Regions from separate parts of the Lysinibacillus sp. COL-1 genome, predicted to be linked through region 2. Evidence: riboswitches for the same ligand, from Rfam matches in the RefSeq annotation. Region 2 holds a riboswitch; the other holds the start of a gene.
The links. Region 2 has a riboswitch for cobalamin ahead of AC6BKE_RS21480 ((2Fe-2S) ferredoxin domain-containing protein). Riboswitches for the same ligand answer to the same signal wherever they lie in the genome.
Positions count from the first base shown of each region.

Region 1: another riboswitch for cobalamin. It lies ahead of metE (5-methyltetrahydropteroyltriglutamate--homocysteine S-methyltransferase); the one in region 2 lies ahead of AC6BKE_RS21480 ((2Fe-2S) ferredoxin domain-containing protein).

Region 1 is NZ_JCAWSJ010000004.1:2,156,190-2,161,752, forward strand. Features, by position in the region: gene pdxR (MocR-like pyridoxine biosynthesis transcription factor PdxR) at 1-29, shown strand, start outside; gene AC6BKE_RS19045 (hypothetical protein) at 263-628, opposite strand; gene AC6BKE_RS19050 (DUF3888 domain-containing protein) at 858-1,595, opposite strand; gene AC6BKE_RS19055 (Lsa family ABC-F type ribosomal protection protein) at 1,758-3,239, opposite strand; cobalamin riboswitch at 3,795-3,973, shown strand; gene metE (5-methyltetrahydropteroyltriglutamate--homocysteine S-methyltransferase) at 4,153-5,563, shown strand, end outside.
Region 2 is NZ_JCAWSJ010000004.1:2,654,146-2,659,708, forward strand. Features, by position in the region: gene cobK (precorrin-6A reductase) at 1-511, opposite strand, end outside; gene AC6BKE_RS21470 (sirohydrochlorin chelatase) at 508-1,407, opposite strand; gene cobJ (precorrin-3B C(17)-methyltransferase) at 1,422-3,089, opposite strand; gene AC6BKE_RS21480 ((2Fe-2S) ferredoxin domain-containing protein) at 3,094-3,465, opposite strand; cobalamin riboswitch at 3,613-3,794, opposite strand; cobalamin riboswitch at 4,052-4,236, shown strand; gene AC6BKE_RS21485 (energy-coupling factor ABC transporter permease) at 4,380-5,126, shown strand; gene AC6BKE_RS21490 (energy-coupling factor ABC transporter substrate-binding protein) at 5,130-5,402, shown strand; gene cbiQ (cobalt ECF transporter T component CbiQ) at 5,409-5,563, shown strand, end outside.

The DNA.
Region 1 (5,563 bases), 500 kb from region 2:
CTTGGTTTGATAGCCCCAGCATGTCGTGACTGTCTTTGAAAGCTCTATTTCTATAGATTAGTGGAAGTGGAGAGGGACTTATGCATGTAACAGCAAAAGTTATGTTAAATCATATTATTGCGGAATCAGCATATTTTATTGGCATTGCACAAACCATCTTTTTTCAACATAAATGGTAATACTTGGCGAGTTAAAAAATGGAGTTTGGTAGAAGAAACTCTTACCAAATTCCATTTTTTATAACGCTATCTCTGTCACAATATTAACTATTCGGAATTTTCTCTTTATACTTTAAGGAAAGAAGGCTTAAAGAATAATTCTTAAGTGTATCTGTGTTAATAAAATCATTTAGAATACCTTCAATGGAACTACAATGCTGATTAATTAAATTGATTTCTTCTATATAATTTGAATCAATCGAAGCTTCTCTTAACGTTTTAAACACTACTTTCTGTTCATTAAACAAATAGACCAATTCAAACCTAGCATTCAGTATCAAAATAGTAATCTCTGGAAAAACAATTCGATCTTTTAAAACTTCAAGAATGCAATCGACAGACTTTACGCCTTCTATCGCATGCAAAGATGAAAAAACACCATGTAATAATTCTTCAAAATCAACCTTCATTTAAATCCTCCATCAATCATAAATCCTTTCTGATCATAACACTTTCTCAGAAAAATTTTAATGCTTAATATTTTCCTTCAATAATGTGGAATGGACTCATGCAAACGATAAAGATAATAAAGATTTAGCATTAAGGAGTTCCCACAAATGGGATGATAGAAAAAATGTTAATTATAAAATTATTTAACAAAAGAAGAAGAATCGGAAAAATTAAATTTCCCATTCTTCTTTATATATACCAGGGTAATTGATGCTGCATTTTCTTACCTGGCTTACTTGCTTTATTTATTACGGTCCATGTGCCGTCTTTCTTTTGCAGCTGATAGCTTACATTGGTCCCATCTGCCCTTTTAAAGAGCATATAGCCTGTATTGTCTTTGATAAAGGTGACAGGGTCAACTACATTTTTATAGGGTATCTTTCGCTCAGGAAATAAAATATTGTTTGCTATTTCATCTGCAATCGTAGCAAGAGGCTTCATTTCATTATTTATTTCAGCCTTGTATTGCAATTGATTGTATCGATAGGAAATGAACGAGGCTAAATTCAAATTAAAGCTCTGCTGTATGTCTAAAAGTGTTGTGCGATAGAATGCATCTATTGCTTTTTCTACATTATCTGCCTCATGTTTATAGTGAAGGGTGTTCACATCAGTTGGACTGATTTCAAACGTAATGATTTCCTTGCTATACGGTGGGGAATGGGCATGTTCAAAAGTAGTAACTTGAACGTTAACCCTAAAGCTAAACTGACTTTCCCTAATAACGTTCAAAATGTTCGCATCATACAAGCCATACTGCTTAGGATAGCCGTAGTAATGGTCAATTTCCTTTTCTATAAATGGATTAAGGATTGTTATCAATGTATCAGTGATGAGTTTCTCATCAGCTTGTTCGCTTTGTGCATAAATCTTACTGGGCATAATCAAAATAGTGACTATAGTCATTAAAGTAGCGATTTTTTTCATGGGATTGCTAGCCTTTCTATAAAATATTTCTTTATAGTGTGCGTCGATCACAGAAAATTATTAAACGTTTTATAGTTAAAGATAAAAATAATAAAGGTGTCACTTGGTTTCATTAAAAAGAAGAATCCATTTTGAAAATGGACTCTTCTCTAAATGATTCCTTTATGACAAAGCTATTGTTTTCGTTGCCACGGTTTGTTGAAAGGCTTGGTCATGCTCCACAAAAATCATTGTAGGATTAAAACTTTGAATAAGCTCTTCAATCTGCATGCGCGAATAAATATCAATAAAATTTAAGGGTTCATCCCAAATATAGAGATGTGCTTTTTCACACAAACTTTTGGCAATCAACAGCTTTTTCTTTTGCCCACCTGAATAATGTGAGATGTCTTTATCAAATTGAATCCGCTCAAAGTCCATCTTTCGCAGAATAGATTTAAATAACGTCTCATCTATAGCATGCTCTTCAATAAAATCCGATAATGCTCCCTTCAAATGAGCAGTATCCTGTTGAACATAGGAGATAATAAGGCCAGCAGCTAAATGTATAGAGCCTGTATGCTGTATAGGCTTGCCAAGAAGCAGCTGTAGGATACTACTTTTTCCGCTTCCATTTTTGCCATCGAGAACAATGCGATCACCTTGCGCCACTTTGAAGCTAATAGGCTGATTCACAAAGTTGTCGTCATACTGAATTGATACATCCGTTACAACAACCATGTCTTTTGATGGAAATGCTAATGGTTGTACTTTTAAAGATTCCGTTTTTTCAACATTTTTTAGCAGTTTTGATTTTTCATCAATCGCTTTTTGCTGCCTAGATTCCAAGTTCTTTGCTCGCTTCATCATCTTGGCTGCTTTATGTCCAACAAAGCCTTTATCTAGCTTAGAACCCGAATTCGTAGTTCCATTTTTGGAAGCCTCAACTTGATTAGACCAACCTACCGAACGCTTGGAAGACTGCGTTAAACGGTCGATATCTTTTTGCAGACGTTGATTAGTTGCTTCTTCATGTTCCTGCTGTCGATCAAAATTTAACTTCCAAGTTGAGTAGTTACCACTTTGAACATCAATATTGGCTCTATTGATCGATAAAATATGATCAACACAGCCATCTAAAAAGGCTCTGTCATGCGAAATTAAAATAAATCCTTTTTTCTTGCGTAGATAATCAGAGACCGTCTTTCGTGCATCTGTATCGAGATGATTGGTTGGCTCATCAATTAATAGAAACTGTCCCTCTGTTAAAAAGAGCGCTGCAAGCAACACCTTTGTTTGCTCTCCATTAGATAATGTTTGAAAAGGGCGATACATGACCTCAGCATCGACATCTAGATAGGCTATTTCACGAATATATTCCCAATCTTCTGCCAGAGGGCAAATTTCTTCAAAAATTTCGTACGTATATTTATTTGGGTCTGAAACAGGATAGGGGAAATAAGTAAATTCTACTGAAGAAATGATGTTCCCACTATACTCATAATTCCCTAATAGCAAATTAAAAAATGTTGTCTTCCCACGACCATTCCTACCGATAAATCCAAGTTTCCAATCTGTATCAATCTGAAAGTTGACACCCTCAAAAATATAATCAAAGCTGCTTGGGTAAGAAAACGTTAAGTCTTGTACTTGTATCATTGACATGATAATTCCTCCTTTGTATAGCAAATCATTTTTCTTTTATACAAAGTCGGTACATCCATCTATGCTAAATTTCTCCGTATAAGTTGATGGATGCTAACGACTTATACGGAGCATCACATGCGTCACAATAGGTTCAGAATCGCTCATTTTTTTCTCTCCTTTATTAGGTAGATGAAAGATACAGAATAAACTATGAGAGCAAGAAAAAATCCCCCCAATTGGATATTGGAAGGATTAGTCTCTCACTGAATAAACTTTATTTGCCAATGACATCATGACAAATAAACGCAAACTGATTGTTAAAAATGGATAGACTAATCCTATATTTTGTCGTTTGAAGTGATTCATTTCAAATAAAAATATAGATTAGTTCATCATTGTCCATTCATCAGTCCTCTCATAATTGTATTTTTATAGTAACAAATTTTTTTATGGAATACAATGTAGCCTTATCTTCTTAAACCAATCCCTACAATAATTATAGAAATAATTTAGATAATCGTATAAAAATTATTTCTACTATTCTGAAAGATATGTTATAGTAGGAGCATAATTGAATAATGTGTAAGAATTGGTGCCAAATGAAAGTTTGGCTTAAAAGGGAAGTCGGTGCAAATCCGACGCTGTCCCGCAACTGTTATTCGGAGCAAATCACAAAGGCCACTGGGAAACCGGGAAGGCTGTGAGGCGTGTTGATGAGAAGCCAGGAGACCTGCCAATTTCTAGTACACACCAAATACCTACGTGGAAATAGGTGGTGAAAAGTGACCAAATCGGCACTGTGCGATAACAAATGATTTATGCGAAAGTAGATACTTTTTTCGTATTGTTTTAGCATTAAAAATTTCAACTAGCAGCCATTCTCCTCCTTGGAAAATGGCTTTTTATTTTTTTCTGAAAAGGAGATATAAAAATGACCTATACAAGCACACTCATTGGTTACCCGTATATCGGGGAAGATCGCGAATGGAAAAAAGCATTAGAAGCATTTTGGCGCAACGAGCTTTCTGAAGAGGATTTTGAGGATAGTTTAAAAAAAATCCGTTTAGCTAGAATTGACAAGCAGCTACAGCTTGGCATCGACATGGTGACAGTTGGCGATTTTACGTATTACGATAGAATGTTAGATACAGCATTAATGTTTGGTCTCATCCCAAAACGCTTTAACTGGCAGGGAGGGAAAGTAGATTTATCTACCTACTACAGCGTAGCAAGAGGGAATAAAACAGCTGTAGCTAGTGAGATGACAAAATGGTTTAATACAAACTATCACTATATTGTTCCTGAATACGAGGGACAGGCCTTGAAACTAACAGAAAATAAAGTGTTGGCCGATTTCTTAGAGGCGAAAGAAACGTATGGTATTATTGCAAAGCCAACATTGATTGGTCCCTATACATTCTGCAAGTTAACAAAAGGCTATAGCAAATTCACACAGGTTGAATACTTATTAGCTCTAATACCGCTCTATACGCAAGTATTAAAAGAATTAGTGGAGGCAGGTGCAAATTGGATTCAACTAGAAGAGCCATCACTTGTCACATCCCTTGATCCGGAAGACATCAAGCTTGTGCAAGAGATTTACGACCAGTTAGCCGTTGCGGTTCCAGAAGCGAAAATCATGCTGCAAACTTATTTTGAAGCATTATGCGGCTATGAAACATTGATGACATTGCCTGTAGAAGGATTTGGCCTAGACTTTGTTCATGGCTATAAAGGAAATATGGCGTCACTTCGTCAATATGGTTTCCCTCAGGACAAAGTATTGGCAGTCGGGGTTGTTAATGGACGTGATATTTGGCGTTCCAACTTAGCGGAGGTCAATGCTACAATTCAGGCAATTGAGCATTTAAGTAATGCAGCAGAGCTATGGATTCAACCATCCAGCAATCTACAACATGTACCGATCACAACTGCTCTTGAAAATGAGATTGACCCTGTTCTGAAGCATGCTTTAGCCTTCGCAGATGAAAAGATTGTAGAAATCACGGAGCTAACTAAATGTAGACGAGATACAGAGGGTATCTTACAGCATAATTTTTCTGAAAGTATGAAGGCAATTGAGGCTCTAAAAAACCATCCAATCCGTCAAAACAAGTTGATTCATCAAGCAGTTCAAACTGTGACAACGCAAGATTTTGAACGACATAGTGAATTTGCTCAGCGTCAAAAAATGCAGCAGCAAGCGTTAGCGTTACCGCTATTCCCAACAACAACAATCGGAAGCTTCCCACAATCCGATGAGGTGAAAAGGAATCGTAATGCTTGGCGTAAAAAACAATTATCGAATGAAGCCTACGAGGCATTTATAGAGCAGGAAACAA
Region 2 (5,563 bases):
CACCAAGTGCCTCACATTTTTCCATATTGTCCAGTCGTGGAAGCATGCGAGCAATTACTCTCGTATTTTCTAAGCCTTGTAAAACCTTTGTAAAAGTAGCAAGTGTTTTGCTGCCTGTTGTCAGCATGATGACACCTCGCTTTTTTGCCGCTAATTGGGCAGCCTCCTCATAATCCTTCACTATCGTAATGAGAGGATGCGCATAGTGTTCATGGGCACGCTCATAGCGAATATAAGGAACTTGTGCCTGTTCGGCCGCTGCCATTGCATTTTTAGAAGCTTCCTCAGCAAATGGATGAGAGGCATCAACCACCATTTGATAGCCTTGCTCTGTTATGATGGCTGCCATTTCCTCAGCTGTCAGTCGACCTATTAAATGTGGTAGGCCAACGTCAGCAAGACTAGAGGCTGCCGAATCAGTCACGACGGTAGCTGTTACCGCATGTCCTGCGCTTTGCAGGGCAAGGGCTAGATCCCTTGCATCACTCGTCCCTGCTAACATGAAAATCATTTTACTGGCTCCTCTTCATGGTGGTGGTCATGGTCGTGATGGTGGTCGTGTCCATGATCGTGATCATGATGATGGTGATGATGGGCATGTCCATGAACTGCCGCATAGGCACGATAATTTTCTAAATCTTGCATGCCTGTAGATGTACCATTTATCGCTTGTTCAATACGCTCTAATAGAACATTTTGTAAACGTTCATGGTAGCCAAAATAATTGGCAATTTGAACAGTACAATCTGGATATTGTTCATTAAACTTCACACACATATCATTCATACGTTCCATTAAAATACCTGTGAATAAAAAGTATGGGAGCATGATGATTTTTTTCGCACCTAATTTAACACAGCGTTCAATACCTTCTTCAACACGTGGATCTGTTACGCCCATAAATGCACTTTCCACATATTTAACAGGTAATTTTTCCCATAAAAGTCGTGTAATTTTATAAAAATCACCATTTGCAGATGGATCACTGCCACCTCGTGCAATCAATAAAATGGCTGTATCTTGTTGCTCTTGTTCTGAATGAAAACCAATTTCCGCTAGACGATCTTGTAAAATCGTAAATATTTCATCATGAATGCCAATGGTTTGACCATAGGTAAATGTAATGTTCGGATAATGCTCACGCGCATGCTCGATCTCTGCTGGAATATGCAGCTTTGAATGGCCTGCATGAAGTAAAATAATCGGAATTACATGAACCTCTGTAGCCCCTTTCTTCACACAATTCGTAATGCCTTCTTCGATGTTCGGTGAAGCAAATTCTAGGAAACATGTTTCCACTAAAAATTGTGCATCAATACGCGGTGTCATTTGTTCAATAAATGTACGTACCTCATCATTTCCTGCTGCTAAACGGCTCCCATGGCCGACAAATAAAATAGCTTTCATCTCTTTTCTCCTCACTAGTCGCCGCACGGAGCTGGCTCTACTTTTATTTTGGAAGACATATCTTGATACGTAAAATGCAATATCTTTTTCACACGTTTAAAATATTTAAATAAACGTTCATTTGGGTGAGCATTTGCTTTATATTCTTCAATAATATCTGTAATTAGTGGAATCAGTTGTTCAGGCTCCAACCCTTCTACAACAGGCTGTGCTGCATGGGCCGTACGACCAACTGGCTTCGCCCCAATAAAGACATCAAATTTACTTTTGCGATAGACAATACCAATATCATCAAATACAGCCCTGTAACAGGCCATACCACAGCCGTTAAAACCGATATTTAATGTTTTCGGCAAAGACATTCCACCTAATTTTTGTTGTATTTCTTCTGCATAGGGAATCGAATCGGCCTTTTCACCATAGCAAAAATCACAAGCCTTCAAGGATAGCACATCACCAATCGGCGCTAATAAAAAGCCTACTTCCTGTAATTTCTCCGTGATACGTTCAGGGGCAGTCGTTGGGATTTTCAAATGGATTTGATGGTCTGGTGTATATTCCATCGTCCCCTCTTCCCCAACGACCTCTGCTAACGTCATCATTTGCTGAGGTGTGAAAAACTTATTCACCACTCCTGGGCTTACAGCTAATTCAAAAATGGATTCTATTTTTTGCTGTACAAGTTTCGGCGTTACTTTGACTGCACTTGTTCCTTTCACCATTGCGAGTGCCGCTGTAGCCATTTCAAGTGCTGTTTTTTTTGGCTTTGGCGTAGCGGCTACACTGGGTTTATTAAAACGCCCTGCATTAGGATCTGCTGTAAAGTCTTGTCGTGCAGTCCCTGTCTCTTGGTTCATTGCCCAAGGTTCATTTTCTTCACGTAAACGTTGATGTGGACGTAAGGGTTGTTTTTCTTCACCCAATGTATATTTACGTTGATAGCCACGTGGTGTAATCATTTTATTGTCATAGAAAAATGTCGACGAATTACCAATAATGACTGTCGTCAGCATTCCAATGTCATGCTCCAGCATTTCGGCTAATGTTGTCATCGTCACTTCTTGACGATCGCGGTAAGCACTTTTCACAAGTCCTACTGGTGTGTCAGGCGAACGATATTCTAAGAGAATGCGCTGTGCTTCGACAATTTGTCTTGTTCGGCGACCGCTTTTTGGGTTGTATAAAGCGATTACAAAATCCGCCATAGCGGCTGCCTCGACGCGCTTGGCAATTAAATTCCATGGTGTTAGATGGTCACTTAAACTAATCGTACAGGCATCATGCATAATCGGGGCACCAAGTAAGCTAGCACATGAATTGATGGCAGAAATACCAGGGACAATTTCTACCTCAATCCCCGTTGCTTCTGTCCAGCCTAGCTCAATCAATACCTCATACACTAATCCCGCCATACCATAGACACCCGCATCACCACTTGAAATGACTGAGACAATGCTTCCAGCCTCTGCTTGGCGCACCGCTTCCTGCGCACGGGACACCTCTTCGGTCATTCCAGTACTGACAATCGACTTCGCACTGACTAAATCTTGAATCAACTCCACGTAGGTTTTGTAGCCTATGATCATATCACTTTGTTGTAATGCCTCTACCGCCCGTGTCGTAATATGCTTAAAGTCTCCAGGTCCAAAGCCCACTACGAAAATTTTTCCTTTTTGCGCCATGTTGTTACCCCTCTTTCACCTTTTCGATCCCTTTAATGGCTGTCGTTTGTGCTGTACGCTGTAATGTACCTTCACGAAGTGTAAAGACATGTTCGTTGTATAAGGATTCATGATGTAAATCTTGTACAAGTGTTCTAGCATGCTCTGTTGATGGTACACGATACCAATTCCCTTGCGGATAGGCGATGACCACACAAGCATCCTTGCATCGTCCATTACAGCGCGTTCTTGTTGTATGTATCTCTTGATCAAGTGCTTGCTGTTGTATTTCTTCTCGAATAGCTAGGGTAATTTCCTCCCCACCTTTGTTCATGCAGCTACTACCATTACAAATAAAGAGATGTGTTTTCATCCCCTCTAAATTCCATGTTGTCATCTTCTGTCTCCCCTCATTTGCTTTCTGGAAAAAGAAAAACCTTTACTCTAATTACGAAGAGTAAAGGTTTTGTAGAAGCCAAATAAAAACGAATAAAATAAAATACAGGTACTCGCTCTTGCTTCAACTTCTCCCTCCGAAAAGTTTGCATGCACAATCAAATAAGCAGGTTTCCTGACTTAAGCTTCATTTTACTATCGCACCTTCCCAAGTTTGCACCAGTGGCTTTGCGATTTCATCAGCTATTACAGTAGCGGGGGCTGTATTGGATTTTCACCAATTTCCCTATTATCTCGAGTTATTCGAGCACTTATCGACGTTTTATATGAAATTTATTATCTTCTTTATAGAATAGAAAACTGTCTCTATCATATCTCATTATTTTAAAATTTCAATATTTCTATAAAAATTTATGACAATTTTATCAATTTTGTGTGTAGACCGGGTATAAAAATTATAATATCTCCTTATTTATGACAATTCAGTAGTTATCAGAATCTTCTCTATTGACCTTCAATTGAAAATATTTTTTAAAAAAATATAGCATATTTATGGAAAATCATGTTACACTTTGTCGTGAAATCTCACAACTTAATGTTTTTTCGGTGTAAAATACTTATCATTTTGCTTAAAAGGGAAGCCGGTTTGAGTCCGGCGCGGTCCCGCCACTGTATTAGGGAGCTTTATAGAACATGTCACTGTCCAACGGATGGGAAGACCTATAAAGTGTTGAACTAGAGCCAGGAGACCTGCCGAAAAATATGTGATCGTTTCAGCCTACGAGGATAGGTGTGCGGCTTAGCAGATGAGAATGTTATTTGCTTTTTTAGCTATGCACTTTTCCAACAACGGAGAAGTGCTTTTTTATTTACGCACGCTACATTCTAAAAATCTATTAGTAAGGAGGAAAGCTTTTGAAATTTTCATGGTGGAAACTTAGTTATTTTTTATTGGCCTTTTTACTCGTGCCAAAACGTGCCTTTGCCATGCATATCATGGAAGGTTTTTTACCAATCGAATGGGCTATTTTTTGGTGGGTCATCTCTATCCCATTTATTATTCTAGGATTGCGCTCCATTCGCAAAACAATTGAAGAAAACCCTGAAACCAAAATGCTTTTAGGTCTTTCAGGAGCCTTTGCTTTTGTGCTGTCGGCGTTAAAAATCCCTTCGGTTACAGGTAGTTGCTCCCACCCAACTGGTGTTGGACTTGGAACGGTTTTATTCGGACCTCTCGCTATGAGTGTCATCGGAACGATTGTTTTATTATTCCAATCTTTATTATTAGCACATGGTGGGATTACCACTTTAGGAGCGAACGCCTTCTCTATGGCGATTGTAGGCCCATTTATTGCTTACTTTGTCTTTAAAGGGGCTCAAAAAATAGGGTTGTCATTTTCACTAGCTGTTTTTTTTGCTGCGATGCTTGGTGACTTAGGTACATATGTTGTGACTTCTGTACAGTTAGCATTAGCCTTCCCTTCAGAGGTTGGCGGCTTTATGGCATCGTTTACAAAGTTCGCAGGTATTTTTGCCTTAACTCAAATTCCGTTAGCGGTGAGTGAAGGAATTTTAACGGTCATTGTGATGAATTTCTTGAAAAAGTACAATGTCAGCGAATTAAAAATGTTGCGTGTTTTCTCAACAAAGGAGGCACATTAGTAGATGAAACGAAATTTATTACTATTAGCGATTGTTGTGCTGTTAGCTATCATCCCATTGTTTATACAAAAAGGTGCAGAATTTGGTGGTGCTGATGGAGAGGCAGAAGCAGCCATTGGCGAAATCAATGCAGAATATGAACCGTGGTTTGAAAGCTTATGGGAGCCACCAAGTGGTGAAATTGAAAGCTTATTATTCGTGCTACAGGCAGCTATTGGAGCTGGTTTTATTGGCTACTTCATCGGCTATATGCGCGGCAAGCATAAAGAAGGTTAACCCGTTATGTTACTCATTGATAAGTATGCGTATCTTAATAAGCTAGCGTCCGTTCATCCGCTAGAAAAAATGATATTTTCAATTGGTCTACTTCTCGTTACGCTCATCATGAGAGATGAACGACTTTCACTCATTACATTTTTTGTAATGAGTGCTTTTAT